Regions from separate parts of the Paenibacillus sp. S29 genome, predicted to be linked through region 4. Evidence: riboswitches for the same ligand, from Rfam matches in the RefSeq annotation. Region 4 holds a riboswitch; each other region holds the start of a gene.

Region 1 (4,993 bases), on a different contig from region 4:
TATAACGGGCAACCAGTGTTTCGCGCTTGTTTTTCATTTCTGTCAGCTGTCTACGCATTTCATCCAGCTTGCCACGTAGATTATCGGCTGCAGCTTTGTTCTGTTCGTAACCAGCTTTGAACTCGTTCATTTTTTGTTCAGCAGATTTCTTTTCTTCCAGCGCACGACGGGCCAGATCTACATTTTGTGCTTTTGCAGCGGTATGTGCCTGTTCTTCACGTTTCTTTACCAAAGCAGCCTGTTCTTCGTATTGCTGTTTGAACCTCTTTTCAATAGCAATTTGAGCGGCTACCGCTTTCTCTGCATCTTCCAGGTCCTCTTGCATATCACGAATGTATTGATCCGTCATTTTAATTGGATCTTCTGCCTTGTCGATAATGGCGTTAATGTTGGACATCGTAAGATCTCTTAATCGTTTGAAAATAGACATGTGAAGTTCCTCCTAGAGTTGAATGCTTAAATTTTAAGCTCTGTACACATGTTTACGCAAGCTTTGCAAAGAGGGTTTCAAAAATATCTAAAAACCGCGCAAGTAAGGCTCTGGGATGTCGGCCTGTACTTTTAGCTCCCGCGATGCATGTAGCGCCCAATAGGGATCACGCAGCATGGCACGCCCTATTGCTACCAGATCAGCTTCTTTCTGCTGAACAACCCGGCGGGCGTCCTCATAATCATCCAGTAAGCCAACAGCAATCACAGGTACATTCAGCTTTTCACGGATGGTATGAGCCAAATCCACCTGATAGCCGGCACGCGCAGACGGGCCTCCGCCAGAACCAATCGGACCCTCACCACCAGAAGAAATATGGAAAATATCCACACCTGCATCACGATATCGTTCCCCTACGCCTGTTATGTATTCCACATTATATCCATCCTCGACGTATTCTTTGGCAGATATCCGCATAAGCACAGGCATATCAGCAGGAAGAACCTCTTTAACAGCATGTATGACCTCAACACCGAACAGTGACAAATCCTGCCCATATTCATCTTCTCTGGTATTTGTTAAAGGCGAATGAAATTGATGAATCAGATAGCCGTGAGCGCCATGTATCTCAACCGTATCAAAACCGGCTTCAACCGCGCGGCGCGCGCCTTCTTTGTATGCCTGAACCAGTTCCCTGACTTCAGCTGTCTTTAAGGCGTGCGGATTTTTAAAGCGTTCGCTAAAAGGAATCGTGGACGGACCCACAGGTTGCTCAGCATCTTCAGCCTTGCGTCCAGCGTGGCCTAGTTGAATACCAATCTTGGCACCATACTTGTGGACTTCCTCTATAATCTTACGATATGCAGAAATATGTTCGTCACTCCAAATACCCAAATCACGATCCGTAATACGTCCATCTGGATGGACCGCTGTCATTTCCACAATAATAAGTCCAGTGCCTCCTACTGCCCGGCTCACATAATGGACATGATGCCAATCCGTTGGATTTCCGTCCTTGGCCTCCACGCTGTATTGGCACATCGGGGGCATGACAATCCGATTTTTTAAAGAAAGCCCCTTTAATTGATAAGGAGTAAACAAGTCGGTCACTTTTATCCATCCTTCCTTCAATTCCATGTCTGTATAATTATGAATTGCATCCCCATTATACACCAGCTGTCACAGTATACCGAATTCGTTGTAAGGCTAAAACTTGCGAAAATGCTCCTGTTTTCGGTCATGTTTAAGAGAATATGTACGTTTAGCTCCATCATCTTCATTGATAATCGTTTCATCGTGGGCTTCTTTCCAGTCGTTTATGAGCCGAACTTGGTTACCAGCATATTTTTAATAAGACAGGTACATAATAGTCGAGAGCACCACTAGGTACCACTGCACGGAAAGGGGGGGATACATATGCCGTACAGGGGAGTGTTGCCATGCTTGGCACTGTTACTAGCATTCTCAAGTTTACCCGTTCACGCGGATGCGCCTCCCAACACCGGAACGCCCCATCCCAAGGAAGCAGCTGTTGCTTCTTCTGTACATCAGAGCACAGATCGAGCAACTCCTACATTAGCAATGCTGCGTAAAAAACATGCGGACATTTTTAAAATGTGCGGCCCACACACCCGCCAAATTGCCCTAACCTTTGATGATGTGCCCGATTCTAGGTATACGCCGCAGGTTTTGGACGTATTACACGCTAATGGCATCAAAGCCACCTTTTTCATCGTCGGTCACCGTGCGGAAAAGCATCCGGGGATCATACGCCGTATTATCCGTGAAGGCCATGCTATAGGAAACCATTCCTATACTCATCCGGATTTTAGGAAGGCCACACCAGAACGCTTTCGCAACCAGATTACAAAAACAGAACGTATTTTACAAGCCAGCGCAGGTTTTCGCCCCAAGTTGATTCGTCCACCCTACGGTGAAATCACGGAGCCTCAAATCCAATGGGCACGTCGTCATGGCTATATGATTGTTAATTGGAATGTAGACTCTCTCGATTGGAAGGGATTAAGTAAAACACAAATTCAACGCAATGTGATCCCAGCTACCGGGCCTGGCTCTATTATTTTAATGCACGCAGGTGGAGGTCAAAGTTCCAACTTGCAAGGCACTGTCCAAGCTCTGCCGGGTCTAATTCACTCTCTAAAAGCTAAGGGCTACAAATTTGTGACAGTCCCCCGGCTACTCCACACATCGGAACGGAAATAACCATATGTTATGATTGAGCAACAGCTAAAGCAACGTAAAAAAGCTGTCTTACCAGCAGAAGTTTTCTGCTCGTCAAGACAGCTTTTTTTTATGGATAAGACCTGATAAGAGTCCGACCTAGTTATATGCGGTAGGATACAGGTATTAAGTTTACATAATATATATTATGTTTAATTAAACCGTATATACGTACAATGCTATTTATCAATAACGTACAGCTTCACATTTTGAAATCCAAAGTCGTTCACAAATGATTTGTTGCCAGGAATAAAGATATCAATCCGCTTTCCTGTAATGGCGCTACCCTGATCGCGAGCGACAGCTACAAAAGAATGATCCGGCAAACCTGGGTGGGAATAGCCTGTAACCAGCACTTTCGTGCCCATCGGAATGACGTTCGGGTCTACCGCAATTGTACCTAGTTTAAGCGGATTGCCGTAGTAGTCCACTGCTCCCCATTTACCATTCTCGTCGGCTGCGGCAGAATACGCTGAAGCCTTAACGTCAACTATTTTGCTATAGTTGAATGTTTTGCCCCACGCTTCAATCGTTGGCCCCTCATTCGCTGGTGCTTTCTCCGTAAGAAGCTGCGGCTTCGAATCCGAAGCTGCCTTCACACTTTTTTCGCCAGGTATCTTAATTTGCAGACCTGCATATATATTGTTGGAAGCAATGTTTGGGTTCGCCTTCGTTAGCTCGTCTACCGATACTCCATAACGTTGAGCAAGCAAAAAGAAGGTATCGCCCTCTTTGGCAGTGTGAAGCGAAGCAGCATCCGCTACTCCAGCTGTCTGTGCCAACCCTGCAATAGCTGCGGCAAGCACCGCAAATTTCATCGTTTTACCAATATGTTTTAGATGTTTCAAAGATATGTACCTCCTCTGTTATGCCTGCGAAGTTAGCTGTCGGATTCGGACTCAGGAGAAGCCCTATGCTTGTGCAATTCACCCCTAGGCATATTCCACATCGTCTTTATGACGTATCGGAATGACTGCCGTTGTTACGTCCTCCGCACTTCCCATAGTTTGGGCCCAGCTTCAGCGGTTGTCATAACCACATGCTGTCCCGGTAAGTTTTGGCTTACTGCATAATATCACAATTTTGTAACCTTATCCGCATGAAAATGTTGGGAACCTTGAACATCATACTACACTCATTACAATTTTGTCATCAAGAAATCGATATTTGTTACGAAAGTATGGGGAAATGGTGACAAAAAGAAAAAAAGCCCTCCGTCAAACGGAGGGCTCAGGCTGTCGAGAAACCCCCTGTTTTTTTGCAGGGGGTTTAAAACTGTCTTAGTGGTCTAAAAACTAGGGTCCTCAGATCGTTTTAAATCGATTTTTGTTTTAAAAGATGCGTCTCCCCATATAAAAATAGAAGTGTCGAAAAGTCCTCTGGACTTTCTCGACACTCTGAGCCCTCCGTCAAACGGAGGGCTTTTTTTATAGATTATATCAGCACTTCCTTACAATACTTTGGCAAGAAAATCACGGGTGCGATCATGGCTTGGAGTGCCAAATACCTGCTCTGGTGTACCTTGCTCTACAATTTGACCGTTATCCATAAAGATAATTCGATCGCCCACCTCGCGGGCAAAACCCATTTCATGCGTCACGATTACCATTGTCATGCCGCCTTCGGCGAGCTTCTTCATTACATCCAGAACCTCTCCAACCATTTCAGGGTCCAATGCAGAAGTTGGCTCATCGAACAGCATTACGTGCGGCTGCATGGCCAAAGCACGCGCAATCGCAATACGTTGCTTCTGACCGCCGGATAGCTGGTTCGGATAGGTATTCTTCTTATCCTCAAGCCCTACGGTACGCAAGAGTTCTAGCGAAATTTTTTCCGCTTCCTTCCCTGACTGTCTTCTAACCTGTGTTGGGGCAAGTGTCAGGTTCTGCAACACTGTTTTATGCGGGAACAGATTAAAATGCTGGAACACCATCCCCATCTTCTCCCGGGTTACATTAATATTATGGCCACGAGCTGTAATTGGCTCGCCCTCAAACAAAATCTCTCCGTCTGTAGGCTGTTCCAACAGATTCATACAACGCAAAAACGTACTCTTCCCCGAACCACTGGGGCCGATGATGACGACGACTTCACCTTTGGCGATATCTATATCAATGCCTTTTAAAATTTCATTCTTACCGAACGATTTACGCAGTTGTTTAACGGTGATCACTGGCTCTCAACTTCCTTTCCCATAAACCCAGCAGCTTAGACAAGCTGAATGTCATTACAAAATAAATAGCGGCTGCGATTACGAACGGACTTAATCCTTCGTAGGTGATGTTCTTAATGACCTGGGCCTGATACATAATATCCACCATC
Region 2 (4,993 bases), on a different contig from region 4:
TCATTCCTGTGTGTGGACTGGTGAAGGATGCCAAACATAGAACTTCCCAACTATTAGTGGGAGAGTCCTCTGAGGCCGTGACACTTGCACGCAATAGCGAAGAATTTTATCTACTGCAACGGATTCAGGACGAGGTTCACCGTTTTGCCATCACGTTCCACCGCGAGCAACGCGGCAAATCTATGGTAACTTCCCGGCTGGACTCTATTCCAGGCATCGGCGAGAAACGGCGTAAGTTACTGCTTAAGCATTTTGGATCGCTCAAAAAAATAAGAGAGGCCAGTGTCGAAGACTTCCGGCCTCTCTCTATTGGGGATAAGCTTGCGCGTCAGATTATAGCTGCCCTTCGGGAGGAGGAGTCGTAGAATACGGCTCCTCTTTTTTTATAGGTTCAAACATAATTCGATTTGGCTTTTTAGGACTAAACCAATAAATGATGTAACCCACGATGGCTGGAAGTAAGATCCAGAATAGACCAGCGCTCACATTCACAGTGTCTCCCAGACTCATCACACTAAGTCCCATTAGAATGCTGTCAAAAATAACGTGGCTGAACATGGCGGCAATAAAGCCGTAACGCAGGAACACAAAACTGAACAGCAAACCAAGAAAAGTCAGCTCAATAGGTCTGGAAATCACCGGATAGATCGGATAAAGCGTATGTCCCAGTGCCCAAATCAGCGTGGTGATCAGACAAGCAACAAAAGTGTTTTTCACTATTTTTTTGACCATCGGAATACCAAACAGACGGTAGACAGTCTCTTCTCCAATACCTGCCATCCACGCCATAATCGGCAGTAGCCATGGATAAGCCATATTGTAAGGGGATTGTGTGGCATCTGTGGTGGAGAATGTATTAAATGTGCGCTCCAGTATAAAGAATAAGATGGATTGTACCCCGAGTAAAATAAAGGCCCACAAGTAGCCAACATACATACTGCGAAGCACATACAACCCGTAGCCCGGCTCTTTTGCACGCGGCCATGCATTCAGTCCAACCTGACGCATAAGCCCGTCACCGCCGACCAAGGAGAAGTAGAGCGCTACAGCCATGAAAAAGGTAACACCAATCTGGAAAACCATAAGAAATATAAGCATGCCCTTACCGCCTGCTTCTGCTTGCAATAAAGGCAGCATGTTCATGGTCCCAGCTATACTAGCAATAAAGTATACAACGGATAGAACAATGCCGCGTACAAATGAAGTATGTCGTCGGGTGAGTGACGCATACACAATGGCAAGTACACCCAGTACAAAGCTAAATAGGGCATAACCCGCATAGGTCATCAAATTCGCCCAAAATGTTTGCTTTTCGATATAATCGGTATAGGACGACGGGGCCGAAAAGCTTTGGGTGAAGGAGCGAACATCACCGTCTTCAAAAGTAAAAGCCAGTGTAAGTACCGAGGCGCCGATTTTTTTATCGTCTACGGTATACTTTAATCCGCCTTCTTGTTCAGTGGTCGCAAGCTTCAAATCCGACGGCTTAAAGCCAAAGCGCTTGACCCATACTGCGGCCGCCTGCTCCTTGGCTTCGAGCGTCATGCCGTCCTCAGCCACACGTACAAGCCTGTTACGTGCTTGTTCATCCGTAGAAATATCAGCCTGTGTGTAATTGGTGCTGGAGGTGATCCGTTTAAAGCTAACGACCTTGCCAGTGGATAAATCCACATGAATTTGCAGTTTACTCTTCGCTGAGGATTCAGGCAGATCGACCCGAAAGGTTTCGTAAGGGTAACTCTTTTTCCATGTACGGTCGTACTGTTGAAGCAGTTTTTCTCTAGATAAATAACCGTACAAATCTGTTTCGGCCTGATAGGTCACGACAGGCTCCTCAGGCTGTGATTCAGTATAGCCCAGCTCGGAGCGGGCGAAGTCCAATGCGTGTATGACCGCTTCTTGTTTGCTGATGACCTTTGCGTTCATTACTGATTCTGGACTCGGATTGCTAAGCGAGGGAATAAGCAATTGAAAGATAAAAAAGCAAATCAGGCCAATCCCGCCCAGCAAGCCTAATTTTTTGAAGTTGGCCGTGAGCACGACCGGTTTCCCGATAGGATTCATGAGTTTCCTCCTTAATCTGTAAATAAGAACATCCATTAAAGATATCATACTGCACAGGTTCCCGCCAACAGACCAACGATATTCATGAAAATAGAGCGAAAGCACTTTAAAGTTTCAATAAAATTAGATAAGCTGCGATTAAACGATGCCCATTCGCAAAATAAAGCCAATTTCACGTTTTTTCGGCGAAATCGGTTTTGTGATCTGGATATAGAAGGATTATAATCTTGAGGCAATGCCTATGAAATACATAGGTAATGATATACAGTTGAGCCGAATTTCTATGGGAAAACGGGGGAACCATGTTACTGGGGTGAATTTTACAACCGATCCTGCTGGATCGGAAGTGTAAATAGGGCATACTGTGCTGCCCGAATCCGTCAGCTAACCTCGTAGGCTATGAGCAGGAACCAAGTCAGGCACTCGGTTTTCCGGTGTCTTTTTTTGTGCGTATAAAAGTGTTTGGATTGGTTAGACCGCTGCGGGTGCAGATTATTCTTCCGATTGCTGTTATCCCCGGATTTTTTTATTGTATACCCCCTTTAATGGTTAAAATCCGGAGATAAAGGCAAACGCTTCGCTTCTTCAGAACAATTCTGCCCCTTTCGCTACTGCCCGCCAATAGCACAGGGGGCCGAGTAGTGCTTGACATGCATTCTTCCTGTATTCAGGGAATGCTAATTATAGTTAACTAAGGTTTGGAAAAATCAAAAAATTCAGGGGCAACGACGATCGAAAGATCAAATGGAACGCGTAGCGAGCTTACACCGTATTAAATCACTGATTTTTAGTTTTAAGGATTAGGAGAGAAGTGATGAATAGATGAATCCCAATGCAAGCTGGCTTCGGCTTTCTCCACCGCAGATATTCGTTGCGGGCTTTGCCATTATCATTCTAATAGGTAGCTTATTGTTAATGCTGCCGATCTCCAATACAACAGGAAAGCCACTTGCGTTTATAGACGCTTTGTTTACTGCCGCGTCCGCGACGTGTGTAACAGGGCTTGTCGTTAAGGATACAGGGACCTTTTTCACAACCTTTGGTCAAGTCGTCATCGCTGCACTCATTCAGATTGGCGGTCTCGGCTTTATGACTATGGCTACCTTGATCGCGCTGGTGTTCAAACGTCGGATTTCCTTGCGGGAGCGCCTCATTTTGCAGGAAGCGATGAATCAGACTTCTGTAGAGGGAATTGTCGGGTTAATCCGTAAGGTATTGCTGTACTCACTGGTTATTGAAGGCGTATGCGCTACGATATTCTCGGTTCGCTGGTCCTTTGATATGCCCGTAGGCAGGGCGATTTATTTTGGAATCTGGCATGCCATCTCCATGTTTAACAATGCTGGTTTTGATTTATTCGGTGAATTTCGCAGCTTGACAGGTTATGTATATGATCCGATTGTTAATTTTACCGCAATGTTTCTAATTATTTCTGGCGGCATTGGTTTTGTAGTGATGTCAGACCTGGCAGAATATCGCAAGCGCAAGAGACTGTCCTTGCATACCAAGGTGGTACTCAGCATGACGGGCGCTATGATTGTAGTCGGCACGCTCGTGATTTTTGTATTTGAGTTTACGAATCCAAAGACTCTTGGCTCGCTTGATTGGGGTGGTAAGCTACTGGGATCTTTATTCCAGTCCGTTACCCCCCGTACCGCAGGTGCCAATACGCTGGACATCGCAGGCTTGCGGCAGGCTACGCAGTTTTTTATCATCATACTCATGTTTATTGGGGCTTCCCCTGGTTCCACTGGAGGCGGGATTAAGACAACAACATTCGCCCTGCTCATTGGAGCAGTGATTTCGATGCTGCGGGGGCGGGAAGATATTGTACTGTTCAAGTACCGACTTGCGCAGGGACGAATTTACAAGGCTTTGACCATTACACTGCTGGGGTTGCTGTTCGTGATCGGGGTGACCATGATTTTGTCGGCAACCGAAGATCATCATTTTCTGATGATCTTGTTTGAGACGGTGTCTGCGTTTGGTACGGTGGGGCTGTCGATGGGGCTTACACCTGATTTGACAGTCATAGGCAAGCTGGTGATTACCCTGACGATGTTTGCAGGTAGACTGGGGCCACTCACGCTAGCTTATGCACTGGGGCCGAAAAAGGGTAAAGAATTATATCGTCATCCGGAAGGCAAAATGATTATAGGATAAGGAGTTTTCGAGTAGATATGAAAACGCAGCAGTTTGTAGTTATTGGCTTGGGGCGGTTTGGCTCAAGCCTGGCTTTGCAATTGGTGGATATGGGGTGCGAGGTGCTAGGCATTGACCGGAATGAGGATGTTGTGGACAGTATGAGTGAGATGTTGACACATACTGTCGTGGCGGATGCTACCGATGAAGACTCGTTGCGATCACTGGGCATCCGTAATTTCGATTGTGGCATTGTTGCTATTGGTGATGACATTCAGGTAAGCATCCTCACCGCCATTTTGCTGAAGGAGCTGGGTGTGAAAAAAGTTGTAGCCAAAGCCATATCTGTGCTGCACGGGCGTGCATTAGAAAAGCTCGGTGTGGACCGGATTATTTATCCAGAACGGGATATGGGTATCCGGGTGGCTCACCAGCTAGTCACGCCTAATTTGCTCGATTATTTAGAGTTGTCTAAGGAATACAGTATTGTGGAACTCAATGTACCTGCATGTCTGAATGGCAAAACGCTAGCAGAGCTAAATGCCCGTACCCGCTTTGGTTGTAGCGTCGTGGCGCTTCATACGGCGAACGGTATCCTGATCGCACCGACGGCTATGGATCGGCTAAAAGCAGATGATATTATGGTCATCATCGGTTCGAATGACAATATCGGTCGCTTTGAGGATGAGGTTGTTAATGTTAATGAAGAGGATTAAACCCTCTACACCATACGGTAGCCTGCAAACGACGCACGTGTCTCGCTAATCCAGCGTCGTGCTGTCGGACC
Region 3 (4,993 bases), on a different contig from region 4:
AGGTTTTGCGAGGCACTGAGACACTGACCTGGAAGCATCCGGGCAAGAAAACCGTGAATGATCTGTATCTTCATCTATACCCGAATGCCTTTTCTTCCATGGAAACTACCTTTATGAAGGAATCCGGTGGAAAGCTGCGCGGAGACACCATGCCCAAAGACGGCTTTGGCTCCATGACGCTGACTGAACTAAAAACAGAAGACGGTTTATCTCTCATGCACCGCATCCAATATGTGCAGCCAGATGACGGTAACGCAGGCGACCGTTCGCTCGTGAAGGTGCGTCTACCCAAGCCGGTACGAGGTGGCGAAGAAATCACATTATATATGAAGTTTGAGGTAAAACTGCCCGCTATCTTCGCTCGTATGGGCGCGACAGATGATTTTGTAATGGCAGGACAGTGGTTCCCGAAGCTCAGCGTCTACGAGACTGCAGGACAACGTGGACGCGCCGAGGAGGGCTGGAACCTCCACCAGTATCATGGTAACTCCGAGTTTTATGCCGATTTTGGAATTTACAGCGTACGGATTCGGGTGCCTGAAACTCATATCGTAGCAGCGACCGGATTTCCCACCCGTGGTGCCGTCCGACAGAACGGCCAAAAAATATATCAATTTTATGCCGATGATGTACACGATTTTGCCTGGTCCGCTTCACCCAACTTTGTAACCGTAGAAGAACCCTTTTCTTCTGCTGAAGTCCCTGGTGTCAAAATCAAGCTCTACCTTGACCCGTCGCACAAGGAGCTCAAAGGGCGCTATATGAGCGCAGCGAAGGCCGCCCTTTCGTACTACAGCAAATGGTACGGGCCTTATCCATATTCCACCCTATCCATCGTGGTTCCACCCAAATCAGGCAATGGAGCCGGCGGTATGGAGTATCCGACACTCATCACGGCCGCTGCTGCGGGTAATCTGAATCCTGGCTATAGTCTGGAACGGACATTAGTTCATGAGATTGGACATCAATATTTCTACGGAATGGTAGCCAATAATGAATTTGAGGAGCCGTGGCTGGATGAAGGCTTCACCTCCTATGCAGAGGAGCGGCTTATGGAGCAAGAATATGGGCTTATCCCCAACCTGCCATTACAATCGGGACAGGTAGCCTCCCCACAGCCGCTAAACCGTGAGTCATGGAAGTACGGCTCAGCTGCTGAGTACGCGCAAAATGCCTACTCTCGAGGCAAGCTGGTCCTACGGGGCATTGAACGTCAGGTGGGTATAAAAAAAATGGATCGCATTATGCGGACCTACGTCCAGACGTACCGATTCAAGCATCCGTCCTCACTGGATTTTCAACGTATCGTGGAGAGAGTCACCGGACGCTCATGGAGCCACTATTTTGAACAGTATGTATATGACGGCCAGATGGCGGACTTTTCAGTGGATCACATCACAAACCACAAGCTGGAGAATGGATATGAAGCAGTCGTGACGGTCAGCAAAAAAGGGGCGGATTATCCCAAGATCCCTGTCCAATTTACCTTCAAGGATGGTACCACGATATTCAAGGCTTGGGACGGCGCGGGCAAAAGTACAAAGTTTCGGATCAAAAGTACTTATCCCGTTTCCCATGTAACCCTTGATCCCTTATATACCATTGCACTGGAGAACAAGCATATTAACAATAGCCTAAAAGCCGAATTGGACGAAAAGCAACAAACCCGTTGGAGTATAAGTGTAACCAAGCTGTTGGAGACACTGCTTGGAAGTCTGTCATGGTGAGGTGTCTATAGATGCGGACTATTATAAAAGAGGGCTGGGCGCTGGTGCGCATACGTTTCTATATCGTTATCATTTTATTTCTGTATCGACTACTGTGGGGGGTGTTTCTCTATCGGCTGGTGCAGTCTGCCGTTATCCCGCTATTGCTCCGTTATCCTGATCAGGGTCAAAACGAGCTGGGACAGACCTTATTTTGGATGGAGAGTCAGATTGCTCTGATGGACAGCCGGGAAGTACATGTGTATTTGTGGATACTACTAGGGGCGACTGTACTACGCATACTGATCACTCCCTTCATTAGAGCCGGAATATATCAAAGTCTGCATACCGATGCGACTGAACCGCAAAGCCTGTCCTTTTTCAAGGGTATGAAACGCCATGGCATGTCGTCGCTGTTGTATTACACCATCGAGTTGGGACTGCTGCTGCTTCCCGCCTTTTGGGTAGTACCGAGACTCTACCCTATTGTAGCAGGAGCACTTCAATCTTCCTCTTATCTGCTGCATTTATTGCCCTATGTCATTGGATGGATGGCATACGGATGGTTCATTCGGCAGTGCATCCTGTATATGCAACTGGGTACTGTCGGTGGTCACGCCATACTATCGTCCCTGCTCGCCTTCTTTCGCCAGCTCCTCCCAGCTGTCGGTATATCCCTTTTGCTCGGTGCTTGTGTGCTGCTGGTCTTCGGTCTATTTGGCACCGTGGCGATGATTTGGACTGGCATGCTGGCGCTCATTCTCCAGCAATCGTATCATTTTGTTACTAGTCTGGTCAGGCTGTGGCATATCAGTTCGCAGTACAGACTATGGCATACCGATATCTCTAGTAGAAGCTAAGCCCTGCCTTTATGTTTTTTTACTTCATTTCCGTCTGTCGAAAAACCTTGATTCATACTCGCGCAAACGACACATAACTGAATACTGTTAACAAGATCTGTTCCTGGGACATTAGGAGCAGATTTTTTTTGTAACTTTTTGCAATGAAACATTTGCCAAAGTCAGCCGTCTTTGTTACAATAATCGCAGTGAACTGATAGTAACAACTTTGTAATCTTTATTGTAACCTTTATCTCAAAAATAACGTTATTGTGAATACTGCTCTCCAAGGTGCACATCTTAAGTTAAGCCTAATTCCTGGCACCTAGGAAGCGGGGGAACCAGTTTGGGTGAATTGATCTCGCAACAGAGTGGTCATAGGGGAACCTTCTACCGAATCCTTAAGCTAACCTCGCAGGCATTGGAAGGGGTATATTTTTTTTGAAGAAGAAGCTAACGATCGCAGCTATGGGTCTTGCCATTGCCTTTACATCTTTTACATTCGGTGGCGGCAGTGCATATGCAGACTCTAAGATGGACCAGGTCATCCAAGATGCCAAAGGAACGAACTACAGAAGCGGAGGCACTACACTCGAGGGATTCGATTGCTCCGGCTTCACAATGTACGTATACAACAAACTGGGAATTAAACTTCCGCATCAATCAGGATCACAATTCAAAATGGGATCTTCTGTATCCCGCGATGAAATGAGACCTGGGGACCTGGTGTTCTTCAACACCACAGGAAGAGGCATTTCCCATGTAGGTATCTTCGTAGGTGAAGGGAAATTTGCCCACTCCTCGACTTCACGTGGTGTAGTAGTTAGCTCACTGAACGAAAATTATTACGCTAACCGCTATGTCGGTGCAAAAAGAATTATGAGCACAGACGCTTACCATTCTGTAGCTTCAGACATTCCTGATGACGATAACGTAGAATAACTAACGCACAGCAAGCTAACCCTAGCCGCAATTTGATTCTGGCCGGAATCGAATTGCGGTTTTTTATGTCCACAACATCAGCAATTATTATCTTTACTGACGAACTGAGACCTCAAAAGGTTTCAATTGTAGCGAACATCGTCGGTTTTACCGTCACCGCTGGGGGAGCATATGAGCAGTAATTCCTTCTTATTGAATGTATACCCGACTTAGGTATGAAATAAACACGCTTGCCATTCCTCTGCAACTTGTCTACAATCTGTTGTTAATGATTGAAGTACCTGTGTAAAAGGAGGATGGAACACATGCCGGCCTCAATATCCAACTATCGGATCGTACCGATGGACGAGCATCAAGCGGCTGCAATCTGTGAGTGGCACTATGATCCACCTTATAACATATATGGTTGGCTCCCCTGGGAACAAATGAAGGCGCTTGAAGTCGAATTTGGAAGTCCCACGCTTCGCCAAGAGCAATATGTTGCCGTACTGGATGAAGAGAACAAGCTAACAGGATTTGCTCAATATTTTCCTATGATCGGTGTGACCCGGCTAGGTCTTGGAATGCATCCTGACAGGTGCGGACATGGCAAAGGCTCTGATTTTGTCCGTGCCATTGCAGAGGAAGCTCAACGACGCAACCCGAAGAATGAAATTGATCTAGAGGTGCTCACTTGGAATGAGCGCGCTATCCGGGCCTACAAGGCGGCTGGATTTAAGCTTACAGATACCTATGAACGCCAGACTCCTGATGGCAAAAAACCATTTTATTGTATGGTATATCGTCCCGAGCACCCAACCCAGATTCTATGATAAAAGCGCCTTCGGCATACAACCACGATGTTGTATAGCGAAGGCGCTTCTATCATCATACGACAGATCATTACAAGCTCAATGACTGCTGCGCATTTTTTCAAAAGCTTCATTATATTGTTGGGCTTCCTTAATATCCACGGCCATAATACCGCCGTCGTCCCAAGAGGTCAAACGCAGAGTCACGGTCTTATAATCAATCGTAATAAATGGATGATGATTGAATGCTTCAGATATAGCGGCAACTTCATCCACGAATGCAATCCCTTTCATAAAACTGGAAAAATTATATTTTCGGACGATCCAACGTCCTTCCTCCAGTTCCCAGCCCTCCAGTTTCTCCAGATGTGCTTCAATCTCTTCTTGTGTAAAAGGCATGTTACGAACTCCTCCCCGTTTATACGGAAGCCTTTCGACCGCTTAAATACGGCCAAAACTACGATATATTGGTGTACATATTACCACGGCCCCGTTGATAAATCCATAAGACGGACCTCAAATCAAAGGGACTGACGTCAGCTCCTCGTCCCCAATAAGTACATAGATGCGATGCTGCTCCGGCTCATAGATCACAACGCTACTCCCTACAGTGATTGTGGGCTCTGTACCCAGTGCATAAAATAAGTCTTCTGCCAAAGCTTCATTGACTTCCTGACGTCCCGCCGGGTCCAGCCTGTCCCAATCTTCTGCTTCC
Region 4 (4,993 bases):
TTCCTTCGTACGCCGCGGTGTTGCTATATCTTGAATCCCTGTCATACGGACATCACAATCCTTCACTTTCAATTTGTGCCAGCGCCCCGGCAAATTCCTCGCGGCTGATCTGAAATACAGAGAGCCGTTTATGTAGCTGCTTTCCGTTACAATAACCAATACCCAGTACATTCCCTAAGGCCATACGGCGTGCAGCAGCATTGGGATGGGTGATGAGTCCAGCATCAATCAGGTCCGCCCACTCAATCAGCGGGTCGGCGCCTTCCACTGTCGTATGGACCCGTGCAAGAGCGTGTCTGATCGCTTCTGGTGAGGCATTCTCCACGCCAATATCTCCTTTACGCGTCGCTTCTGCCTCGGGTATAAAGGCCTGCTTGCAGCCGGGTACCTTGGAAGCGATAATCTTACGGATGCGCTCCCCTGCATGATCGGGATCGGTTAAAATGATGACCCCCCGCCGCTCCTGCGCCAATGCAATTTTACGCAGCGTCATTTTATTAATGGCGGAGCCGCCAGTTTCTATCGTATCCGCTTCAACAGCGCGGCGAATGGCCACCGTATCATCCCGGCCCTCTACCACGATCACTTCCTTGATCATTTGCGTTTCCCTCCACTGCTACACAGCAAGCTATATTTATCTTTCCCTGCTTTTGAAAACAAAATAAGAAGAGGATATCCTCTTCTTAGCATGGCATAACTATGTTGTTAATACTATCGCATTGCCCTCAACATACACAACCTGTTTTAGTTGATTTCAGGCTTTACCGGTCCGATAACATATACGGTTTTACCGTGCTTACGACCAAATTGGTTGGCTCGGCTCAAACTCTCATAATACACATCGATTTTGTGGCCTTTAATCGCGCCACCGGTATCCTCCGCACGACGGAAGCCCACCCCTTCGATGTACACCCACCAGCCGATTGGAATTATACTCGGATCGACCGCGATGGTGCGTCCTTCCGTGACACGTGCGCCGGATGCAGTACGTGTACCGATACCTGGCTCCTGTGAGGAATACGCCGTCATGGAGACATTTTGTAAAACTTTGCTATATTTAAAATTTACGCCTGCTTTACGGACAGCACTGCCCGAACTAACCGTTGTTGCCTTAACCGCATCATTGGGACCGACGGAAGCAGCAAGAACGACCGGTTTTTTCTTCGTTCCTACCGCAATGACTTTATCCACACGGTTCTGTGCAACTTCCTTGTTAACCAGCTGTTTGGATACCAACTTTCCATCATGATATACCTTTTGAACGTGCTGGACGACCACACCCGATTTGCCGCTTTGAATGACCCGATTATCGCCTTTATAAAGACTCGGATCGGCCGTTTTGATGACCTGATAAGGCACCTGCTTTTTCTGTTCGACCTGCTGTTTCTTCACACGGACGATTTTTATGTCCATGTTAGACGAAACAGAGGCATCCAACGCAGGATAAACTTTATCCGTTGATGATAATTTATAGCCCGAGGTACGAATGGCACCTTCTACTGTATTTTCTGTTGTGTACAGCTTTTTCGTCTCATTGCCTGAAGATACTTTAACCTGATTGGCACGTTTAATGACTACGCGATCGCCATCCTGTATTGCTCCATTTAGCGGCATGGAAACTGTATCATGCGGCTGAAGTGAAATGGAATGCTCGCTCAGCAAATCTTGAAGCTTGGATTCCCGGGTTTCTACCGCAGACGCCTTGCCATCGATGACAAAAAAGACTTGTTTTTTAGATTGCGTGTACATCAGAATTGAAATCATAATCGTTAGCGCGATTAGAAAAATAGCAACCAAAGCAGCCTGGCGCACATTCTCTTGCTTCCAACGCAATACGTAAGACATGCTGGATGAGCGTGACTCATGGGTATCCTTTTTCTGGAAAATGCCCATTTCCTCCGTCCTCCTTACATAGCCCGCCGTCTGGAGTAAGACATAGTTGAGATTTGACGTGACTATAACAGATTTTCTACAAGACAAGCCCAAACTACGACTGTCCTGCACCATGTACCCGTCTTCGCGGCATGCTGTCCTCCCCTGTTTAACCACAGTATGATGACAGATTTTCTTTTATTCACAACAAAAAAAGCCAGAGAAAGAGACTAGAGAGCTCTTTCGTGGCTTCCGGCATGTGTGAATATGCGGGAAAACTCATGCACGAGATGGCTTCTCTCTTGTTACGCTTACGGGGTTAGCTGTCGGGTTCGGACGTAGAGAGTCGCCCTAGCTTGGGTCAACCGCTCATGGCGGTCGCCTTCACATTCACCCCGAAGACCCAGAAAGAAATCGAAATACGGCTCCTCCACCTGTTCAATCCCATCCGGGAAAAGAATTTAGGTCGAGCCGGCTGGCGGAAGAGACGTTCCCTTCTTGCACATACGCCGGACGTACTGTAAGCCATATCGGTTCCCCCGTTCCCTGTAAAAGGGACTCAGCGAGACTGGTTCATGAAATGACTTGTTGATGTTTACATTCAAACAACAATTCACTGAAAAGATGATATCCTGTTTCTATGCATGTTGTAAAGCAGGTTTCAAGTACATTTTTTAAAATATTCGGTTAAAATATTGTAATATTCTCGAGTTTCCTGCAACAAATTCATGATTAGCTTCGTCTATCTCTTTATTTTGATCGATTTCTTCACTTTTTCATTGAATGTCAAATCGTTCCAGGGCATTTCGGGTCGTTATTGACACTAATTCCTCCACTGTAATCCCTTTGATTTGGGCTGCAGCCTCTGCTACCAGTCTCACATGTGCAGACTCATTTCGCTTCCCACGAAACGGATGAGGCGTCAGATAGGGAGCATCAGTTTCAATGAGCAGACGGTCCAGCGGCACCTGTGCGAGCACCTCTTTTGGCTGCTTGGCATTTTTGAACGTTATTGGACCACCGAAGGAAAGGTGAAATCCCATATCCAGCACCATTTTGGCTGTCTCCCAGCTACCCGAAAAGGAGTGCATGACTCCACCAATCTCACTCGCTTTTTCCTCGCGCAAAATCTTAACAATATCTTCATGTGCATCCCGGTTATGAATAACAATGGGCATCTTGAGCTCACGAGCCAGACCAATTTGATTTCGAAACACCCGATGCTGCACATCCTTCGGTGATGTATCCCAATAATAATCCAGACCGATCTCCCCGATGGCTACAACCTTTTTATGACTGCATAACGATGCAATCCATTCTAGATCGCCCTCCTGCATTGTAATAGCATCCTGTGGGTGCCATCCAACTGCCGCATAAATAAAATCATACGTCTCGGCCAATTTCATGGTGGATGGAATGGTCTCACGATTAAATCCGATATTGATCATCCGCGTTACTCCTGATTCGACAGCACGTGCTATAACTTCTTCACGATCTTCGTCAAATTGTGGCGCATCCAAGTGAGTATGAGTGTCGAATAAATCCAAGGTTTACATCTCCTTTTTTTACTTACATTTCTATATAGTTGTCTATTCTTTGACAAAATAATTCCTTATTTCGGCAGGAATCCTGTCTTTTACCGCGTTCAATTTATTCTGGGGAAAATACATATGATATTTCCCTCGGTGAATACCACTTATTGAGCGCACAATTTCCGAAACTTCGGATATTTCACTCACCTCGCCCTGACGTCCAAGCAGTAAAATCTGGTTGTCCGTCGAGCCACCCTGCCGAAACACATCATAAGGAAGATCTGTCGGAAAATCAATTTCAAAATCATATTCAGGGTGCAAACCAGCCTCTTTCAAAGCTTCTCGAATACTGTCAATGGTATCTGTATCCATATTTTCAATCTCTACATATTTATACAATCTACGGTCCATAAACCGGCTGCTCAAATCACTTAAAATCTCGTCCTTTTCTCGTTTCCACTGGCTAAATACGGTCTGGATTAATGACTCGTCGAGCATCAGATATTGCTCTACTGTAAGATCTCCTTTCAACAGATCCGGCAACGGGTCCAGCAGAAATCCAAACTCATATCCGTTTTTAAACAATTCCTTTGCTCGCTTGAAAATTTTACGTAAAAGGATTTCCGAGCTGCGTGTTACAGGATGAAAATAAATTTGCCAATACATCTGGTAGCGTGACATTAAATAATCTTCTACTGCATGCATACCTGATTCCTTCACAACAATTCTCCCATTATGAGGACGCAGCAGTCGTAAAATACGATCCAAATCAATCGTGCCGTAGTTGACACCTGTCGAGTGAGCATCCCGCAACAAATAATCCATACGATCGGCATCTAGTGGACTGGTTACCAGGTTGACAACAATCGGTTTATCATACGTTTTGGCTATAACCGCAGCCACCTTTTGTGGAAGCTTCTCGTCGACTTGCCGTAGCACGGCGTTGATCTCCGTGTCTCCCAGTACAATGCGGCATGTCCAATCCTCATGGTTCATATGAAAGGCTTCCTCAATTGAATGAGAAAATGGGCCGTGCCCCACATCATGCAATAGAGCTGCACACAGAGCAACCAGCCTTTCCTCCTTCGGCCAATCCGGGAAATCTCCACGTTCAAATTGAGAAATAATACTTCTCGTAATCTCATATACGCCCAATGAGTGTGAAAACCGGCTATGCTCCGCTCCATGAAACGTAAGATACGACGTTCCTAACTGCCGTATTCGCCGTAAACGTTGGAACTCCGGCGTGTTGATTAACCGCCATATCACAGTATCCTGAACATGGATGTAATTATGTACCGGGTCTTTAAAAACTTTTTCTTCACTAAGTGGCTGGTGCAAGATATCAGCTCCTTTAATATTCGGAATAATGGATTAAAATACAATAAAATCCTAAATGTTTTCCCTCATTCGACATTCTTTGTCGTAATATGTCGAATTATAGTTTTTCGACATTTCCAAATCGACAAACTGAATAAATCATCAATGAGATAAGGCAATACACACAAGTAAAGCTCTTTAATCTAAATACTTTTGCATAATCAGACTGTTACTACATTTTTAAGGTTGACTGTTTTGGGAATCGTTGG

What was found. Region 4 has a riboswitch for cyclic di-AMP ahead of ACL9RM_RS23185 (3D domain-containing protein). Riboswitches for the same ligand answer to the same signal wherever they lie in the genome.
Region 1: another riboswitch for cyclic di-AMP. It lies ahead of ACL9RM_RS15030 (3D domain-containing protein); the one in region 4 lies ahead of ACL9RM_RS23185 (3D domain-containing protein).
Region 2: another riboswitch for cyclic di-AMP. It lies ahead of ACL9RM_RS14575 (TrkH family potassium uptake protein); the one in region 4 lies ahead of ACL9RM_RS23185 (3D domain-containing protein).
Region 3: another riboswitch for cyclic di-AMP. It lies ahead of ACL9RM_RS25655 (C40 family peptidase); the one in region 4 lies ahead of ACL9RM_RS23185 (3D domain-containing protein).

Annotation. Positions count from the first base shown of each region.
Region 1 is NZ_JBMOUI010000008.1:38,520-43,512, reverse strand. It holds gene ACL9RM_RS15045 (PspA/IM30 family protein) at 1-430, opposite strand, end outside; gene ACL9RM_RS15040 (NADH:flavin oxidoreductase/NADH oxidase) at 518-1,540, opposite strand; gene ACL9RM_RS15035 (polysaccharide deacetylase family protein) at 1,847-2,653, shown strand; gene ACL9RM_RS15030 (3D domain-containing protein) at 2,851-3,519, opposite strand; cyclic di-AMP (ydaO/yuaA leader) riboswitch at 3,526-3,695, opposite strand; gene ACL9RM_RS15025 (amino acid ABC transporter ATP-binding protein) at 4,122-4,844, opposite strand; gene ACL9RM_RS15020 (ABC transporter substrate-binding protein/permease) at 4,831-4,993, opposite strand, start outside.
Region 2 is NZ_JBMOUI010000007.1:235,154-240,146, reverse strand. It holds gene uvrC (excinuclease ABC subunit UvrC) at 1-365, shown strand, start outside; gene ACL9RM_RS14580 (CPBP family intramembrane glutamic endopeptidase) at 334-2,064, opposite strand; cyclic di-AMP (ydaO/yuaA leader) riboswitch at 2,326-2,478, shown strand; gene ACL9RM_RS14575 (TrkH family potassium uptake protein) at 2,887-4,227, shown strand; gene ACL9RM_RS14570 (potassium channel family protein) at 4,245-4,922, shown strand; gene ACL9RM_RS14565 (LysR family transcriptional regulator) at 4,928-4,993, opposite strand, start outside.
Region 3 is NZ_JBMOUI010000026.1:18,266-23,258, reverse strand. It holds gene ACL9RM_RS25665 (M1 family metallopeptidase) at 1-1,727, shown strand, start outside; gene ACL9RM_RS25660 (hypothetical protein) at 1,739-2,566, shown strand; cyclic di-AMP (ydaO/yuaA leader) riboswitch at 2,844-2,981, shown strand; gene ACL9RM_RS25655 (C40 family peptidase) at 2,987-3,487, shown strand; gene ACL9RM_RS25650 (GNAT family N-acetyltransferase) at 3,793-4,299, shown strand; gene ACL9RM_RS25645 (4a-hydroxytetrahydrobiopterin dehydratase) at 4,378-4,677, opposite strand; gene ACL9RM_RS25640 (hypothetical protein) at 4,795-4,993, opposite strand, start outside.
Region 4 is NZ_JBMOUI010000017.1:80,580-85,572, forward strand. It holds gene rsmA (16S rRNA (adenine(1518)-N(6)/adenine(1519)-N(6))-dimethyltransferase RsmA) at 1-45, opposite strand, end outside; gene rnmV (ribonuclease M5) at 53-598, opposite strand; gene ACL9RM_RS23185 (3D domain-containing protein) at 745-1,893, opposite strand; cyclic di-AMP (ydaO/yuaA leader) riboswitch at 2,165-2,447, opposite strand; gene ACL9RM_RS23190 (TatD family hydrolase) at 2,649-3,419, opposite strand; gene ACL9RM_RS23195 (HD domain-containing protein) at 3,462-4,745, opposite strand.